DNA from 3 places in the Vibrio sp. 2134-1 genome. Region 3 is predicted to be linked to each of the others. Evidence: predicted binding sites of a transcription regulator. Region 3 holds the regulator's gene; each other region holds the start of a gene.

Region 1 (6,375 bases), on a different contig from region 3:
TAACACGCATAAAATAGCTTTAGTGATGAGTAAGTTAACAATAAGTGGCGAAGGGAAGGTTTTGATCAACTCGATTTTTATTTTGGGAACGCAAGTAACACTATGAGGTAAGGGCTACGATAATTGAATGCCGGTGAAGTTAAGTGGTTGGCGGCATTTTTGACAAGAGTACGTCGCCTCTTTGCGCAGCACTTTATTATGGCGGCGAATCGACAGAGGGTAGGTCATACAACCACAACGATACTCAAAGGTTTTACCTTGAACGGATTTTACTTCAAAGCTGTGAGTGGTTTTGGCTGGTACGTTAAATACGGCTTCCATGACGCCTTTCCATTCTTTACCGTGAGGCCTAACTCGCCCGTAAACCTGATAAGTAATCAGGTGTGCTACTTCATGAGGAATGACTTCATCTAAGAATGCTTGGGTGTTTTCGCGAAATAAAACAGGGTTTAGGCGTACTTGATTTAATTGAAGGTAGGCTTTTCCTGCCGCTTTCCCACGGACGTCGAAGGTGATTGTTGGAATCGGGAAAGAACGTTTGAAAGCTTGTTCCGCCATCGCGATACAGCTCGCCATCACTTGCTTGGCTTTATAGCTGAGTTCTATATCCACAATTCACCTCGATAAATCAAATAAAAAAGCCCCCGCATTTGCGAGGGCCAGATCATAGCATCAGTTAATTATGGTGTGTGTTTTTTCTTGATGGTGGCATGGTAAGCGTGCCATGTACCGTAGCCTAGAATTGGCATGGTAAACAACATTCCGATCCCGTAGGTCGCAAAGCCGATAAGAATACCGCCACAGATGATCGCTGCCCAAACAATCATTGCTGGAATGTTGGATTTCACGGCATTAAAGCTGGTAAATACAGCGGTCATCATGTCTACGCGACGCTCCATCATGAGCGGAATAGAAAAGGCTGAAATGCTAAACACCACACAAGCCAAAACAAAGCCAACTAAAGAGCCGATGACAAGGAAGGGTAGGAACTCACTTAAAGGTGCCCCTTGAACAGAAGGGTAGAGCGCATGAAGTAGAGCGGCAATGCGCATCCAAAATATCATACACACTGCGAGTAACACGGCGAACGCCCATTGAGATGTTGAGTTACGACCGATCGCTTTCATTGAATGGAACAAGCTTGCTTTGTGTCCGCGCTCTCTCTCCCAACTGGCATCATACAAGCCCAGCGCGAGAAACGGACCGATTAACATGTAAACAATCAAACTGGGCATGACGACTAAGTGTGTGCCTTGCCACTGTACGAGCAAAACAATGCCTATCGCAGCAGCCATAAAACAGATGCCATAGAAAGCACTAATAAGCGGCATTCGCACGAAATCATGCAGACCTAATGCGAGCCAATGAAAAGGTGCAGAAAGATTGACCGTATTGCACGGTATGGTTCTGGCGTATTCGTTGTCTGGCACTTCCTTTCGTTTGTTGTGGAAGTCCGATGGATTAACAGTTCGAGGCATAATTCCTCCTTGATTTATTCCCACATTATCCGCTTATACCAACTGACAGCGGTTTTTGTTCAGTCAAACTTGAAGCGACTTTTTCAAGTTTACATCTGAGCATTGGCTTAGTTTGGTATCGGCCATAAAGATGCCTGACTCATGTCTTTACTTAAGTGTTGCTTCCACAGTCGCCAGCATCCGACGTCTCTATTTAAATTGGAGTTAACAATATTTTAACTATTGGCGGAGATGGGATAATTTACAAATAATTGCTTAAAATTTATTCGGTATAAAAATGAGGGAGAAACAGGATTGCTTTGTGGGGCAGGGCGGTATGAGCCGAAATGGCTGGATAAAAGTTGCTGAAAATAAAAAGCCCCCGCCATAGGCGAGGGCTTGATTGATTCTTGCTTGGCTTGATTATTTGATGCCAGCGAAATCGCGTAGAAGTGCAGCTTTGTCTGTCGCTTCCCACGGGAATTCTTCACGACCGAAGTGACCGTAAGCCGCTGTCTTCTTGTAGATAGGTTGAAGAAGGTTAAGCATTTCTTGTAGACCGTATGGACGTAGGTCGAAGAATTGACGAACCGCTTCAATGATGATGTCGTGAGATACTTTCTCAGTACCGAACGTTTCCACCATGATAGACGTTGGATCAGCAACACCGATTGCGTAAGAAAGTTGGATCTCACAACGGTCAGCCATGCCTGCCGCTACGATGTTTTTCGCTACGTAGCGTGCTGCGTATGCTGCACTACGGTCAACTTTTGATGGATCTTTACCAGAAAACGCACCGCCACCGTGACGAGCTGCGCCGCCGTAGGTATCTACGATGATCTTACGACCAGTTAGGCCACAGTCACCCATAGGACCACCGATTACGAAGCGACCGGTTGGGTTAATGAAGAAGTTTGTTTCTTTGTTGATCCACTCAGAAGGTAGCACTGGCTTAATGATCTCTTCCATTACCGCTTCACGCAGGTCTGAAGTTGAGATTGAGTCACAGTGTTGAGTTGAAAGAACAACCGCGTCGATACCAACGATGTTACCTTGATCGTATTGGAATGTTACCTGAGATTTTGCATCAGGACGCAACCAAGGTAGTGTGCCGTTTTTACGAACTTCTGCTTGCTTTTGAACAAGACGGTGAGAGTAAGTAATTGGCGCTGGCATTAGTACTTCAGTTTCGTTACAAGCGTAACCAAACATGATGCCTTGGTCGCCTGCACCTTGTTCTTTAGGGTCAGCTTTATCAACACCTTGGTTGATATCTGGCGACTGTTTACCGATTGTGTTTAGTACCGCACAAGAATCTGCGTCAAAGCCCATATCTGAATGTACGTAGCCGATTTCACGAACGGTTTCACGAGTTAACTCTTCGATGTCTACCCATGCTGAAGTCGTGATTTCACCACCCACCATTACCATACCGGTTTTAACGTAAGTCTCACATGCAACACGAGCCTTTGGATCTTGCTCTAGAATCGCGTCAAGAACCGCATCAGAAATCTGGTCTGCAATTTTATCTGGATGACCTTCTGATACTGACTCAGAAGTAAACAGGTGCTTAGCCATGTTAGCTCCACTATATCTGGTTTAAAACTGGGGAATGATAAACTCTCCAGCGCAAATTAATACTAATTTTTGTAGGTGTATCTACATCTAGACGTCTATTCTAAATTTGATTGCTCGAATTACAAGCTCTTTTTTGGTTTTTGTTATAACCAAACGTTTGCCTGATTTATTGATAATTTTAAGAACTTCGAACGATTTGGCGCGAAAGGTGCAATATTTGTGAGGTTTTGGACTGGAAAACGTTTGCACACCCAACAGGGCTTTGAGAGAATTATGACCTACTTTTCGTTTCGCTTAATGTACTCAGGAGCAGACATGTCGTCTCGTAAACATCTTGCCAATGCAATTCGTGCTCTAAGCATGGATGGTGTTCAACAAGCTAACTCAGGCCACCCAGGCGCACCAATGGGTATGGCTGATATCGCTGAAGTTCTTTGGCGCTCTCACCTAAACCATAACCCTTCAAACCCAGAGTGGGCCGACCGCGATCGCTTTGTGCTGTCAAACGGTCATGGGTCAATGCTTATTTACTCTCTACTGCACTTAAGCGGTTACGAGCTATCTATTGACGATCTGAAAAACTTCCGTCAATTGCACTCAAAAACCCCAGGTCACCCAGAGTACGGCTACGCGCCTGGTATCGAGACAACAACGGGTCCTCTAGGTCAAGGCATCACTAACGCTGTTGGTATGGCGATCGCAGAGAAAGCACTAGCGGCACAGTTCAACAAAGAAGGTCACGATATCGTTGACCACTTTACGTATGTGTTCATGGGTGACGGCTGTCTAATGGAAGGCATCTCGCATGAAGCATGCTCTCTTGCTGGGACGTTAGGTCTAGGCAAACTGATCGTGTTCTGGGATGACAACGGCATTTCTATCGACGGTCACGTTGAAGGCTGGTTCTCTGACGATACACCTAAGCGTTTTGAAGCGTACGGCTGGCATGTAATCCCAGCAGTCGATGGTCACGACTCAGACGCGATCAACGCAGCAATTGAAGCAGCAAAAGCGGACCCACGTCCTACGCTTATCTGTACCAAAACAATTATCGGTTTCGGTTCTCCTAACAAGTCTGGTTCGCACGACTGTCACGGTGCACCACTAGGTCACGATGAAATCCAAGCGGCTCGCGAATACCTAGGTTGGGAGTACGGCCCATTTGAGATCCCGGCAGATGTTTACGCTGAGTGGGATGCAAAAGAAGCGGGCGCCGCGAAAGAAGCAGCTTGGAATGAAAAATTCGAAGAATACGCTGCAGCTTACCCTGCTGAAGCGGCAGAGCTTAAACGTCGTCTAAACGGCGAACTTCCTGCACAGTGGGAAGAAAAAGCGAACCAAATCATTGCCGATCTTCAAGCAAACCCAGCGAACATTGCATCACGTAAAGCATCGCAAAATGCACTAGAAGCGTTTGGTCAAATGCTTCCTGAGTTTATGGGTGGTTCTGCTGACCTAGCGCCTTCTAACCTGACCATGTGGTCTGGTTCTAAGTCTCTAGAAACGGAGGACTTCTCTGGAAACTACATCCACTACGGTGTGCGTGAATTCGGTATGACTGCTATCATCAACGGTATCGCATTGCACGGTGGTTTCGTTCCTTACGGCGCAACATTCCTAATGTTCATGGAATACGCACGTAACGCAATGCGTATGGCTGCGCTGATGAAAATTCAGAACATCCAAGTTTACACGCATGATTCGATCGGTCTTGGCGAAGATGGCCCAACTCACCAACCTGTTGAGCAAATGGCGTCTCTACGTGTAACTCCAAACATGAGCACATGGCGCCCATGTGACCAAGTTGAGTCTGCAGTTGCATGGAAACTAGCGATTGAACGTAAAGATGCACCAACTGCACTTATCTTCTCTCGTCAAAACCTAGCGCAACAAGAGCGTACTGCTGAACAAGTCGCAGACATCGCGAAAGGTGCTTACATCCTGAAAGATAGCGAAGGTAAGCCTGAGCTAATCCTTATCGCAACAGGTTCTGAGGTTGAGCTTGCAGTGAAAGCCGCTGAGCAACTAACTTCAGAAGGCAAGAAAGTACGCGTTGTTTCAATGCCATCAACAGATGCATTCGACAAACAAGACGCCGCTTACCGTGAATCTGTACTGCCATCAGACGTAACGGCACGTATCGCTATTGAAGCGGGCATTGCTGATTTCTGGTACAAGTACGTTGGCTTCGACGGTCGCATCATCGGTATGACAACATTCGGTGAATCTGCACCTGCTGGTCAGCTATTCGAGATGTTTGGCTTCACGACTGAAAACGTAGTGAACACAGCAAAAGAATTGCTAGCGTAATTGCAGGACCGTCTAAACAGTCGAACGTAAACGACGATTGTTAAACGCTAAAGTTAGAAAGGCCATCATTATGATGGCCTTTTTATTTTTGTCAGGTTTTCCAACCTTGTGGAATGCTTTGGTGAATGCAGTCTAAAAGTACGGATAAGCGCAGTGGTGGTCGTCCTGCTGGTGTATAGCAGTTAATGGAAATAGGCTCAGAAAGCCAACCTTCTAAGCAAGGCGTGATTCGCCCTGGGTGATGTTTCTCATAGCCGCATGCTGTCCAAGTCGGCAGCAGTCCAATACCATGACCATTCGCGATACTGTCTATTTGCATTGCTATGTTGTCGCTGTATAAGCGACTAACAAAGGGTTCTAAAAAGAACTCACCGTGTTGAGGGTGTGCTAGCATCAATCCATTTTCTTGCACTGAACCAAAATCGATCCATGGATGTGCTTCAAGTTCTTTGGGGTGCAGTATAGGTCCATGTTGTTTTAGATAATTTGGAGAGGCAAAAGGCGTATAGCGAAATACCCCCAGCACTTCTTTTCGCCAGTCTAGCTCTTTACGTTCGCCGAGCCAGATGAACAAATCTGGGTCATGGTGCGCTTCAGAAAAGTCACTGGTAAGTTGAACCCTAACGTCAGGATTATCAGCAAGAAAACGATTGAGTACGCCGCCGAGCCAGCTTCTAACTAAGGCGGTGTGACAAACAATATGCAGTGGTCCTGAAACTTGGTTCGTTAAACCTTGAAGTGCATCATAACTCTCTTCACTTAACTCAAGAATCTGGCGGCTGTAGTGGGCAAAGATTTCTCCAGCTCTTGTCAGAACTAATCGATTACCTTGTCTAGCGGTTAGAGCCTGACCGAAGTCTTCTTCTAATTGTGCCAAGCGACGACTTAGCGTTGATTTTGGCTGATTAAGGGCTTTAGCAGCAGCTGTCAAACTTTTATGCTGATTGAGCGCATCAAAGGCTCTAATTGATGCTAAGTCGTGCATATTTCTTTTACTCCTTACTGCGTTATGTACGAGTTCCATAAATGG
Region 2 (6,375 bases), on a different contig from region 3:
TCAATGTGTTAACCACAGAAACTCGCGAAATGGTGATTGACCGAGTGATGGGATTAGAAACGAGTGAGTTTGAGCTTGAAGACCTCAAATGGATCATTCTGATGGTGCTGTTTAATGTGCCTGGCAACGAAAACGCTTACACGCTAATGGAAGAGCTGTTGTACACCAAGGAACAAGGGATTCTTCACTAACCATCTGGGCAAGTTCGAGTTTAGCTAGAATAAACGCGAGCTTGTCTTTTTGTGTGTTTTTCACGAAACGGTAAGTATGAGTAGTAAAATCGACAACACCCTTTTCTCTGCCCATGAACACGCTTTGGAACACGAGCCGTGTCCAAAATGTGGTGGTGAGCTAGCTCTCAAGCACGGAAAACATGGCCCATTTCTCGGCTGTAACCATTACCCAAGCTGTGATTATATTAAACCGCTACACAGCAATGATGGGCACATCGTGAAAGAGTTGGGTGTGCCTTGTCCTGAGTGTGGCAATGAGTTGGTACTCCGCCAAGGGCGCTACGGCATGTTTGTCGGTTGTAGTAACTACCCGGCTTGTCATCATATTGAGTCGATTAATCAACCAGAGCCAGAGGCGCAGTCACAAGAGCAACACGCTTGCCCTGAATGTGGCAAAGGACATTTGGTTGAGCGTAAAACCCGATTTGGCAAAACCTTCTACGCATGTGACAACTACCCTAAATGCAAATTTGCTGTGAACCTTGCTCCGGTCAAGGGGCGATGCGAAGAGTGTGGTTTTACTCTGTTGGTGGAGAAGAAACTTGCCAGTGGTGTGAAATTGCAATGTGCCAACCGTAAGTGCCAGCACACCCAACAAGGGTAAATACATCAAAGGAATTAAAAAGGGTCGCATCGTGCGACCCTTTTTTGTTTTTTTGCTGCCAAACGTTAGTGTTGAGGCTGTTTAGCGAACGCTTGCACGGCTGGGAAAGCTATTGGGTCTAAGATGTCTGCCAGGGCGCACAACCTACGGTGCAATTCTCCTGGGTAGTCGCCACACACGTTGATGTGTCCCATCTTGCGACCTGCACGTTTCTCTTTGCCATACCAATGAAGGTGGCAACCATCCATTGATAACAATGCATCTGGTAGTGTGTCTTCACCAAGAATATTGATCATTGAGGTTTCACGAACCAATTTCGTACTACCTAATGGTAAGCCGCACACTGCGCGCAGATGGTTTTCAAACTGACACGTTTCTGCACCTTGCTGTGTCCAGTGACCAGAGTTGTGCACGCGTGGAGCAATCTCATTCACTAAAAGTGCCCCATCGACATCAAAGAACTCAAGCGCTAATACGCCAACGTAATCTAGGCTATCTGCGACTGCCGTGAACATTTGCTTTGCTTGTTCCTGTAACCCTGGCGCATCAATCGCAGTAGAAAGACTCAATACACCGTTGGTGTGAACATTCTCTGCCAGAGGGTACACTTCCACACTGCCATCTTTGCTTCGAGCACCAACCAGTGATACTTCGCGGTTAAAAGGAACAAACTCTTCAGCAACAATCGCTTGAGTTGGTGTTGCCGCGATGCACTCTGCCATCTCAGTCCAAATGTCGTCGACTTGAGAAGCTTCTTTTAAGCGCCATTGGCCTTTACCATCGTAACCACCTAATGCACTTTTCAGAACCATTGGCATACCAACGTGTTCAATTGCGCGGTCAAAGTCTTCACGAGTTTCAATGACGTAGTATTTCGCGTTGCGCACGCCGGCATCATCAAGCAGTGCTTTTTCAATACGGCGATCACCACCTGCTTTGATGGCTTGCGTACTTGGTAGGAACTTGCCGCTCGCTTCGCAAACCTTGAGCACGTCATGTGGAATATGCTCGAACTCGGCAGTAATCACATCAACTTGCGTAATCGCATTTTCCAAACCATGGCCAAGTACCTGTTGAGTTAAAGGGTGAACGACATCACCGTTGGTGACATCGTAAGCTGAAATTTGAATATTCAGTGGCGCACCAGCCAGAGACATCATACGAGCCAACTGACCCGCACCAAGAACCAGTACATGCATCTGATTAATCCTCTGCAGGGTTTGGATTTGCGAGAACTGTTTCCGTTTGCTCATTACGGAATGCTTCTACCTTCGCCATGATGTTTTCATCATGAGTGCCTAGGATTTGCGCTGCTAGGATACCGGCGTTTGCTGCGCCCGCTTCGCCAATCGCCAATGTACCAACCGCAATTCCCTTTGGCATCTGTACAATAGAAAGCAGTGAATCCATACCTTTCAGTGCACGAGACTGAACGGGAACCCCAAGCACTGGCAAACTAGTAAACGCCGCCGCCATACCTGGTAGGTGGGCTGCACCACCTGCGCCTGCGATGATAACTTTGATGCCGCGTTCTTTTGCGCCACTGGCGTAGTCAGCCAGTAATTGAGGAGTTCGGTGTGCTGACACGACTTTTGTTTCGTAAGGCACGCCAAATTGGTCTAGCATGTCCGCTGCTAGTTTCATGGTTGGCCAATCGGATTTAGAACCCATGATGATACCGACTTTCATCTCAAACTCCTTTAAGCTGCAAAAATTAGGTGAGCTATAAATTTGTGCGCATTATACGGGGATTTTTATCTCAAGCAAACGTTTGCGTCTTGTTGTTGGCGCTATTGATACATTTTATAAAAAAATTGCTTTAGTGTCTGAGAATGAATATTTGTACACTTAGTGAAAACAACACAGTCAAACAAATAGGAAGTAATCGGTGGATAACTTTGAACAAGTGCTCAACGCACTCAAGCAAGGCGAAGTGATTGCCTATCCAACAGAAGGGGTTTTTGGTGTCGGATGTGATCCAGATAACCCAGAAGCAATTCAAAAGCTATTAGAGCTCAAGCAGCGTCCGGTAGAAAAAGGGCTGATTCTCATCGCGGCAAGTTATGATCAGCTCTTGCCTTATATTGATGAATCTCAGTTGACTGAAGAACAATTACAGACTGTTCATGCCACTTGGCCAGGCCCATACACTTGGATCATGCCAGCGAGCGATAAAGTATCCAACTGGGTTTCAGGGCAGTTTGATTCAATTGCGGTTCGTGTGACTGATCATCCTTTGGTGCAAAAAATGTGTAATGCATTCGGAAAGCCGTTAACCTCTACCAGCGCGAATCTTTCCGGCTTACCACCGTGTATGACCACGGAAGAAGTCGAAGAGCAGTTGGGTGATAAGCTGGTCGCCATTCTTCGTGGCGAGACCAGCGGTCGTGATAAACCCAGCGAGATTCGTGACGCCAAAACTTCACAAATATTAAGACAGGGTTAACCCTGCTAGCCAGCCATCATTAGGTTTCACGTAATAGGTAATAACGTATGTCAGCGATCGATAAGCACGCCGTAAAGCAGTTCTTGATGTCACTTCAGGACTCCATTTGTCAGCAGTTAGAACAAGAAGATGGAAAGGCCGTCTTTGTCGAGGATGCATGGCATCGTGAACCGGGCGAACGTCTTGGTGGCGGTGGGCGCTCACGTGTTATGCGTGATGGCCTTGTTTTCGAGCAGGGAGGCGTGAACTTCTCGCATGTGGAAGGGAAAGAAATGCCAGCATCTGCGACAGCGCATCGTCCAGAGCTAGCGGGTCGTCGTTTTGAAGCGATGGGTGTTTCTTTGGTTATTCACCCTAAAAACCCTTATGTACCGACTTCACACGCCAATGTCCGCTTCTTTATTGCAGAAAAAGATGGCGAAGACCCAATTTGGTGGTTTGGTGGTGGTTTTGACCTAACGCCGTTCTATCCATTTGAAGAAGATTGCCAATCATGGCACGACACTGCAAAACTGCTTTGTGCGCCATTTGGTGACGATGTTTACCAAGAGCATAAAGCATGGTGTGACAAATACTTCTTCCTACCACATCGTAATGAAACTCGCGGTGTTGGCGGTTTGTTCTTTGATGATCTAAACCAGTGGGAATTTGATAAGTGTTTTGCTTACATCAAAGCAGTCGGTGAAGGCTATTGCCAGGCTTACTTGCCGATCGTTTCTCGTCGTAAAGAGATCGAGTATGGTGAGCGTGAGCGTGAATTCCAACTATATCGTCGCGGCCGTTACGTAGAGTTCAACTTAGTGTATGATCGTGGTACCTTATTTGGTTTACAAAGTGGTGGGCGTACTGAGTCGATTCTGATGTCAATGCCGCCGCTCGCTCGCTGGGAGTACTGCTACGAGCCAGAAGCGGGATCGCCAGAAGCTGAACTTTACGAGCGATACCTAACGCCCCGAGAGTGGTAAGCACGGAATCTCCTTTTCTATATAGATAGATAGTGATAGGGTCATCTGTAATCAGGTGGCCCTGTTTTCTCTATATCTAAGTAAGGAACAAAGGTAAGGAAATGACCCAGCAAATCGATCGCTATGCCGTGTTTGGTAATCCTATCGGACACAGTAAGTCGCCATTCATTCACACCTTGTTTGCTCGTCAAACTAATCAATCTTTGGTGTACACCGCAGAAAGTGCACCTGTTGATGGTTTTATTGACGCGGCGAAGGTGTTTTTTGCTGAAGGTGGCAAGGGGTGCAACATCACTATGCCATTTAAAGAAGATGCTTATCAATTTGCTAGTCGATTGACAGAACGGGCTCAGTTAGCAGGCGCGGTAAATACCCTCAAGAAGTTAGACGATGGTGAAATCATCGGTGACAACACTGATGGTGCAGGTTTAGTGCAAGATCTGCTTCAGCATCAGGTTGTATTGGAAGGCGCGCGAATCCTAATTATTGGCGCTGGTGGTGCAGCTCGTGGTGTTATTAAGCCACTACTTGATCAAAAGCCGACCTCTTTAACCATTACCAACCGTACCTTTAGTAAAGCACAGGAGCTTGCAGAGCTGTTTGTCTCTCACGGTCCTATCCTCGCCAAAGAGATAGCAAGTATTGATGAAGAGTATGATGTCATCATTAACTCCACATCCGCTTCTCTTAGTGGTGAACTGCCGACTATTTCATCCTCCATCTTTGCCGCTAACAGTACAAGCTATGACATGATTTATGGCAAAGGGGTGACGAGCTTTAACTTATGGGCAAAAGAGAATGGTGCCGCTCATGCGTATGACGGTCTTGGAATGTTAGTTGGGCAGGCTGCGGAAAGCTTTATGCTCTGGCGTGGCTTACGTCCTGGTGCCAAACAAATTCTCAGAGAACTAAGAAAGAACCTTGAAGGTCAATAAGCGATGAATCAATCCATCTTATTCCCAGATATTCAATCATGGGATGAAGTATCACAATCGGTAAACTTTTCGGCGCAACAATCAGGCGCACTAATAGAGTGCTTTGTGACGAAACAAAAGTTAGAAAAGCTCAGTGGTTCACTGATTGAAACTGAGCAAGCGGCAATTAAAGTGTTTACTGATTACCGATTCGACCTAGAAGAAATGGCTGAAGAGCTAATAGAAGATGAAGCCTTCAACGAAGAAGGCCATATCATCATCGGTTAACAGGGTTTTAGTTCAAGTCTTTTACTTCATTTAAGTAGTCGTTTTTGTTCTGCACATAGTTGTTGGCAGACTTTTGCAAGAAAGCTCGTTCTTTTTCTGATAGAGGGCGAGCTTGTTTTACTGGGCTTCCAACATATAAGTAGCCACTTTCTAATACTTTCCCAGGTGGCACTAAACTGCCTGCTCCGACCATCACCTCTGACTCAATTACAACAGCATCTAAAACAATAGCTCCCATACCAACCAAAACACGATCGTGGATCTCACAACCGTGCAGCATCACTTTGTGGCCAATCGTAACGTCATTACCAATAATCAATGGGTAGCCGTTTGGGTTTTCGGCGTTCTTATGGGTGACATGCAAAACACTGCCATCTTGAATATTCGTTCGATCACCAATGTGAATGTGGTTTACATCGCCTCGCGCTGCTACCAATGGCCAAATGCTAGAATCATCGCCAATTCGGATATCACCGACTAAAACAGAGGTTGGGTCAACGTAAACACGCTCACCAAGTTCAGGCTTTATACCTTTGTAGCTTCTCATTGAGCTCATCTTTTTTCCTTATTCAGGGCGATTACAGGGTGTATGGAGGTAGAATAGTAGTGAAAACTCGCCTTTTAGAATAAAAAACACCCAAACGATAAAAAAATCAAAAAAAACGAGAAAAAGGGCTTGCCAATGTGATCGCAATCTCTATAATGCCACCTCGCTGACACGGCAACGCTTCGAAGCTTAAGTTTCGAAAGTAAGAAGCCAAGTTAGCAAGCCAAATTAGCCAAGCGGAAACGCTTGAAGAAAGTTTGAAAAAAGTGATTGACACTAAACTTTAACTCGCTAAAATGGCCGTCCTGTTTTGAGCAAAGCTCAACAGGAAAGCTCTTTAACAATATAGACCTATCAATCTGTGTGGGCACTCGTTGA
Region 3 (6,375 bases):
TTCATTTGCAGACCAAACAAGGCTTCTTCGATAAACTCCAGCTCAGGGTCACCGTAAACAATTTCTTGAATATCGAGGATCTGAGTTTGCAGTTCATCACTGGCGGCTTGCAGCGTATCTTGAAGTTCACGCAACGTGCTTGATGTTTCTGACAGAAGTGCTTCACAGTTGTTGATCGCTTCGCGCCAGTCCTTGTTAAGCAGGTCAGCAATCTGTTGTTTCACTGACTGTTGCTGCTCATCCATAACACGTTGGTTGAGGTCAATTTGATCGAAAATTTCGCCTACAGAATATTTTAAAACACCGTATACGTTTTTCTTCCAGTGACCCGGTGTGCCACCTTTTTGTGCTGCCTCAATCGCTTTCGCCATTTCATCCGCTACCATGGATAGCTGGATAGATAGACGCAGTTTTGAGAACTCACGATGACGCACGTAGTAGTCGGTTATTCCTATCGCTAATGGCGACAAGCGGTAAATGCTCGCTCCGTCAGTAATCTCACTGACAAAACGGCTCATAAGACGCTGCTTAACCATCTCGTTGATCGCATTGTTCGCACGAAAAGCGGAGGCTTCGCCGGTCTCATCAAATAGTCGAGTGACGATGGCAAATGCATCATGCAGTTCACCTTCACCCAGTTCTTCATCGAACCTTTCATTACTCAGTACGGCAATGGCTATCAAAAATGCCAATCGCTCTGTGGTCAGGTTCAACGAGAAATCGTGCTGCTTAACCCAGCCAACCAGCTCATCGATTGGTTGCTCTGCAGCATTGAGAGTCATCTCACTCATTGTTATTCCTGTTTATCGTTCTTTTTAGCCCACACATGAATGTAGCGGCCTAATGAGAGGTATGGCTCTTGTCGACAAAGTTGTTTTTCTAGCGCCAACACATCTTCAAACTCGTAATCACCCATGTATTCCATATTGCCTATGTAATCACTAAATGAGCGAATACCAGATTTGCCACAAATATTAAAACCTGAATTTTCTATCCACTGGTAGACTTCTTCAGGTTTTAAGCCTTTTTGCGGCTGTAGTTTAAATCTTTTTCGGTGAGGCATGCCGTCTAATATATGAGGAATGTTGCCACAAACCACGTTTTTATAGACTAAACCGTGGTGGTTGTAGAACATGACTGATGCGATGCCTCCCGGTTTTACTTGTTCTAGAACTGTTTCAAGTGCGGCCTTAGGATCAACCAGCCACTCCATCACAGCGTGGAACATAGCCAGATCGACCCGTCCATCCATATGTTCACCGATGGATTGGACAGGCGAATGAATCAGGCGATACTGCTCAAGCAAACCGTTTTTTTCAATATCCTGCTTAGCCAACTGCAGCATTTCCGAAGATAGATCACATAAAGCGATTCGATGTCCGAGCTTAGCAAGCTTTTGCGACATTTGTGCCAAACCACCACCAGCGTCTAACACTTCTAGGGGTTGCTGGTCAGCATCTAATTCACTTAGAATCTGTAGAAAATCTTCCCACACAATGATTTGGCGGATCTCCCCTTTATCGGAGCCGTAAATATTTTTTGCAAATTTGTGGGCGATATCGTCGAAATTGCGGTCTTCTGTCACTTCTGCTGAGTTATCATAACGGATTGTGCCGCTATTCTGGCACAAGGAAAGCAGGAATAAAGAGGGATACCCTCATTTTTATTATCAATTGATGTTTTTTCGGACTATTTATGTATGTTTGAGCTGAAAAAAGTAGTGTCAGCCATGCTTATGCCCCTTCCGGCATTGCTGCTGATAGGCTTGTTGGGTCTTGCTCTCATTAGTTTTACTACAAAACGTAAAACTGGCTGCTTCGTTGTTCTATTCTCTTTTGTTGGCATTTTTCTTGTTGCCTTCCAACCTGTTTCAACCAAGCTTCTTATGCCGTTAGAGCGAGAGCATAAAGCCTTTTTGCCAGTTTCTGGCACCATCGACTACGTGATGGTTTTAGGGAATGGTCATGTTATCGATGACGAAATTCCACCCACCTCGCAGTTAAGCCGTGCAGCATTAATGCGCTTAACTGAGGGCATTCGTATTTTAAGAATGTATCCAGGCGCGAAATTAATCTTATCCGGCTATGCTGGCGGATCTGAAATTAGCCACGCGAGAATGATGGCGAACGTTGCCCTAGCCTTAGGTGTAGCAAAATCCGATATCATTTTATTAGAGGATGCAAAGGATACGTGGGAAGAGGCACGTCAAGCGGCTGCATTCGTTCAGCAAAAGGAGATTGTGTTAGTCACCTCTGCAAGCCACATGAGCCGTGCATTGTATGAGTTCAACGCAGCAGGCATTAAACCAATCCCAGCTCCGACCAACTTCTTAGCTATTAGCGAAATCAGTCAACCTTGGGATAAATACTCACCTAAAGCGCGTTACTTAGAACAAACAGAGCTTTATTGGCATGAGTACTTGGGCAGTATTTGGCAAAGGTTGCGTGATACTGTCGGCCAAACACCAATGGTTGAAGCAAACTAGTATTATCTTGAAGCCACAAAAAAGGAGAGCCGAAGCTCTCCTTTTTCTTTTTACGATTGAGTTATGTTCAAACTAGTCACCAGCAAACATATAGCCCTCGCCGTGTACCGTTACAAAAATCTGTGGGTTCTTAGGATCGAACTCCATTTTTGCGCGCATACGTCGAATAAGAACATCAATGGTGCGGTCATTCGGCGCATCCACTCGATGGCTGATCATGTTCAAAATACGCTCACGACTTAACACCTGGTTAGGGTAAGACGATAATGCCACCAAAAGTTCATACTCTGCTTTAGTTAGTTTTACTGGCTCACCGTTGCGGCTAAGTGCGCGACGTTGAATGTCGAATGTCCACTCCCCAAAGCGCACAATGTGCTCTTCACTGGTTTCATTCGCTTTCGAGCTGCCACTGCGCGCTGCTGAAATACGCCACAGCAAGTTTTTAACGCGAACTAACAGCTCTCTCAGTTCAAAAGGTTTTGTCACATAATCGTCAGCACCCATTTCTAGGCCTACGATTTTATCAATGCTATCCGTGCGTCCTGTTACTAATATGATACCAATATCCGATTGGCTACGTAACTCACGAGTAAGCATCAGGCCGTCTTCACCAGGCAGGTTAATATCCAGCATGATCAGGTCTACATCGCCCGCTTGCAAAACTTCACGCATTTCCGCGCCACTCTCTGCTTCGCTGACTTGGTAGCCCTCATTTTGGAAATATCCCGCAAGCTTACTACGAGTTACAACATCATCTTCTACGACTAATACGTGATAGCTCATTTACACCACTTTTCTGTCTTCTTATTATCCAAGACGTATTCTATTCATAACTAGTAACATTTCTAGTCATAGATACATTAAAACGCAAGATTTAGCGTTTTTATTGATTCAAAACAAGCTTACCCACTGCTATTAATAAACGGTCATTTTTGACCATAAAACATAACAATTATAGTTACTGCTATTCATTTTAATTGATTACACTTAGGGGATATCCCTAATTGACTTTGTGATGCATGACTTGAAGCATCATTCAGGAGCCCAAAATGCAAGAAGTGAAAGCTTTTAATGAAAAACGCGCTGAAATTTACTGGTGGTTTTCGAGCTTGTTCGCAAAAGAACTAACAGAGAAAGAATTGGAAGCCTATCACAGTGTTGAAATTCGCAGTTTTCTCGCAGGCTTAGGTGAAAATGAGTCGCTGAAACCAGCCGTTGATAGCCTAGTTGATGCGCTGAATCGGTTACAAGATCGTGAAGATGCACAACTAGAGCTTGCAGCTGACTTTTGTGAACTGTTTTTGAAGACAGAAAAATACGGCGCTCTTCCTTACGCATCCATGTACATTGGTGAATCAGGTTTACTGAATGACAAGCCAGCTGAGGAAATGGAAAAGTTGATGGCTGAATTTGGCGTTCAAGTAGACGAAAACCTAAAGGAACCTGCGGATCACTTAGCCGTTGAGCTCGACTTTCTCGGGAACATGATTATCCGCTCAAACGAGCTTGAACAAGAAAAACACATGGAAGAAGCCTTCGTTAAACAAAACGACTTTATCCAGCAACAATTGATGTCTTGGTTACCTCAGTTTTCAGACAAATGTAAACAATTCGACGAATTTGGATTTTACTCGAGTGTCGCGAAACTATTAGTTGCATTTTGTAAACTAGACAGCGCCTACCTTCTTGGTGAATAATTGCCGCCTATTTTTAGGGAGCCTGCCTATCGGGCTTCCTGTATGCCGAAAGTGACCAATTGTAAGTAACTTGGGTATAATATTCGTTTGCCTTAACTTAGCGCAAAGACGCTTGGTTATTTAGCAGTCAAAATGTGACTTCAAATACACAAATCTCGTGCTGAAAACATTGCTAGTCAGTCCACATAGGGCTAAAATGTGAGCGCAAACGATTAAATATGATTTATATGTAAACCGCTGAAATATAGCGGTTTTTGTGTTTTCTTAACAGGTTGATGGCAATTTCTCATCAGATAGAAAAAAGATAAAATTCATCGACCGATGCTGCTACGCACCCTTTTGTCGCACTTGGATCAACCGCTGCCGAGACACTTAGCGCCAATTTTATATTGCTAGGTGTGAAACCATTAGAGCATCAGGTACATCCAATACGACATATTTCAGTAGCTCGATACAGGACACCATTTATGGCCACGATAAAAGACGTTGCTCGCTTAGCCGGCGTTTCCACTACGACAGTTTCGCACGTTATCAATAAAACGCGTTTCGTTGCAGAAGCAACGCAAGAAAAAGTAATGAAAGCCGTTGACGAGCTGAATTACGCGCCAAGTGCCGTTGCACGCAGCCTAAAATGCAACTCAACTCGTACGATTGGCATGTTAGTAACTCAATCAACTAACCTATTTTTCTCAGAAGTGATTGATGGCGTTGAGAGCTACTGTTACCGCCAAGGCTATACTCTGATTTTATGTAACACAGGCGGGATTTACGAAAAACAACGCGATTACATTCGTATGCTGGCTGAAAAGCGCGTTGATGGCATCCTAGTGATGTGTTCTGACTTAACCGAAGAACTAAAAGAGATGCTTGACCGTCATGCGGACATTCCTAAAGTGGTCATGGATTGGGGCCCAGAGAGCTCGCAAGCAGACAAAATCATGGATAACTCAGAAGAAGGTGGCTACATTGCGACCAAACATCTGATTGACAATGGTCATACGGATATCGCTTGTCTAAGCGGTCATTTTGAAAAGCTTGCTTGCCAAGAGCGCATTGCAGGTTTCCGTCGCGCAATGAGCGAAGCGAACCTAGCTGTAAATGAAGACTGGATCCTTGAAGGTAACTTTGAATGTGATACGGCCGTATTAGTTGCAGATAAAATTACCGCAATGGACAAGCGCCCGACGGCGGTATTCTGTTTTAACGACACAATGGCTCTCGGCCTAATGAGCCGCTTGCAACAAAACGGGATCAAAATTCCTGAAGATATTTCAGTGATCGGCTACGACAACATCGAGCTTGCAGAATACTTCTCTCCACCGCTAACGACTATCCACCAACCTAAACGTCGTGTTGGTAAAAATGCATTCGAAATTCTACTTGAGCGTATCAAAGATAAAGAACACGAAAAACGAATTTTCGAAATGCAACCTGAGCTTGTAATTCGAAATACTGTGAAAAAAATGAACTAAATTTCACTGTATTTAACACGGTTAAATAAGCGCTCTACAGGGGCGCTTATTTTTTTGGAAAAATTAAGCATTCTCTAATACTTCACACCACTCTAATAACAATTGACTAACGTTAACTCCCTGTTTTATATAAATGTAATATATATTAAGAACTCCTTTTCAAAGGCCAATTTGCACCTTTCCATATGCAAAATAGAGCATTCAATCTATCATTTTTATTGAACCGAAATCACACTTTTAACGCTAAACCGTGATGTTAATTCAATATAAGAAGTATGCTCATTGTGTCACGCACAGGGCAAACCATTCGAAAGAGTGGGACGCAAAGCCTCCGGCCTGAACCATATTACGATATGGAAGGTAGCGGGGTTACCGATGGCAAGTGTGTAAGCAATGACTTTACTCTGTAATGACATTGTTTTTACGCATGTTTGCTACTCTCTCGGACCTGACTTTTGGTGGCGTAATATTAATTACACCGAGATAACAAAACATGGATAAACCGATACTCAAAGACTCTATGAAGCTATTTGAGGCACTTGGTAATATCAAGTCGCGCTCAATGTTTGGTGGCTTCGGACTATTCGCTGATGAAACAATGTTTGCACTAGTGGTAAACAATCAGCTTCATATCAGAGCAGACCAAAAAACTTCATCTGACTTCGAGAAACAAGGGCTAAAGCCTTACGTTTATAAAAAACGTGGCTTTCCAGTCGTTACA

The links. Region 3 encodes PurR, which represses purine synthesis genes. Its sites were predicted from a motif close to TNANGNAAACGTTTNCNTNA; they were not measured.
Region 1: a site for PurR is predicted at 3,181-3,200, ahead of metK (methionine adenosyltransferase). Genes of this name have one in related genera too.
Region 2: a site for PurR is predicted at 2,597-2,616, ahead of purE (5-(carboxyamino)imidazole ribonucleotide mutase). Genes of this name have one in related genera too.

What each region holds. Positions count from the first base shown of each region.
Region 1 is NZ_JAWOUS010000017.1:100,066-106,440, reverse strand. Features, by position in the region: gene R7R78_RS18080 (SprT family zinc-dependent metalloprotease) at 115-612, opposite strand; gene R7R78_RS18075 (DUF2189 domain-containing protein) at 681-1,478, opposite strand; gene metK (methionine adenosyltransferase) at 1,881-3,035, opposite strand; gene tkt (transketolase) at 3,351-5,345, shown strand; gene R7R78_RS18060 (LysR family transcriptional regulator) at 5,437-6,330, opposite strand.
Region 2 is NZ_JAWOUS010000031.1:30-6,404, reverse strand. Features, by position in the region: gene R7R78_RS21970 (DUF494 family protein) at 1-191, shown strand, start outside; gene R7R78_RS21965 (type I DNA topoisomerase) at 268-837, shown strand; gene R7R78_RS21960 (5-(carboxyamino)imidazole ribonucleotide synthase) at 903-2,036, opposite strand; gene purE (5-(carboxyamino)imidazole ribonucleotide mutase) at 2,041-2,526, opposite strand; gene R7R78_RS21950 (L-threonylcarbamoyladenylate synthase) at 2,726-3,283, shown strand; gene hemF (oxygen-dependent coproporphyrinogen oxidase) at 3,331-4,248, shown strand; gene aroE (shikimate dehydrogenase) at 4,350-5,183, shown strand; gene R7R78_RS21935 (DUF1488 domain-containing protein) at 5,187-5,450, shown strand; gene R7R78_RS21930 (gamma carbonic anhydrase family protein) at 5,458-6,006, opposite strand.
Region 3 is NZ_JAWOUS010000011.1:48,266-54,640, reverse strand. Features, by position in the region: gene mukF (chromosome partition protein MukF) at 1-791, opposite strand, end outside; gene cmoM (tRNA uridine 5-oxyacetic acid(34) methyltransferase CmoM) at 794-1,585, opposite strand; gene elyC (envelope biogenesis factor ElyC) at 1,700-2,485, shown strand; gene torR (two-component system response regulator TorR) at 2,558-3,268, opposite strand; gene torD (molecular chaperone TorD) at 3,535-4,182, shown strand; gene purR (HTH-type transcriptional repressor PurR) at 4,650-5,654, shown strand; cyclic di-GMP riboswitch class I at 5,942-6,031, shown strand; gene R7R78_RS13585 (TfoX/Sxy family DNA transformation protein) at 6,148-6,375, shown strand, end outside.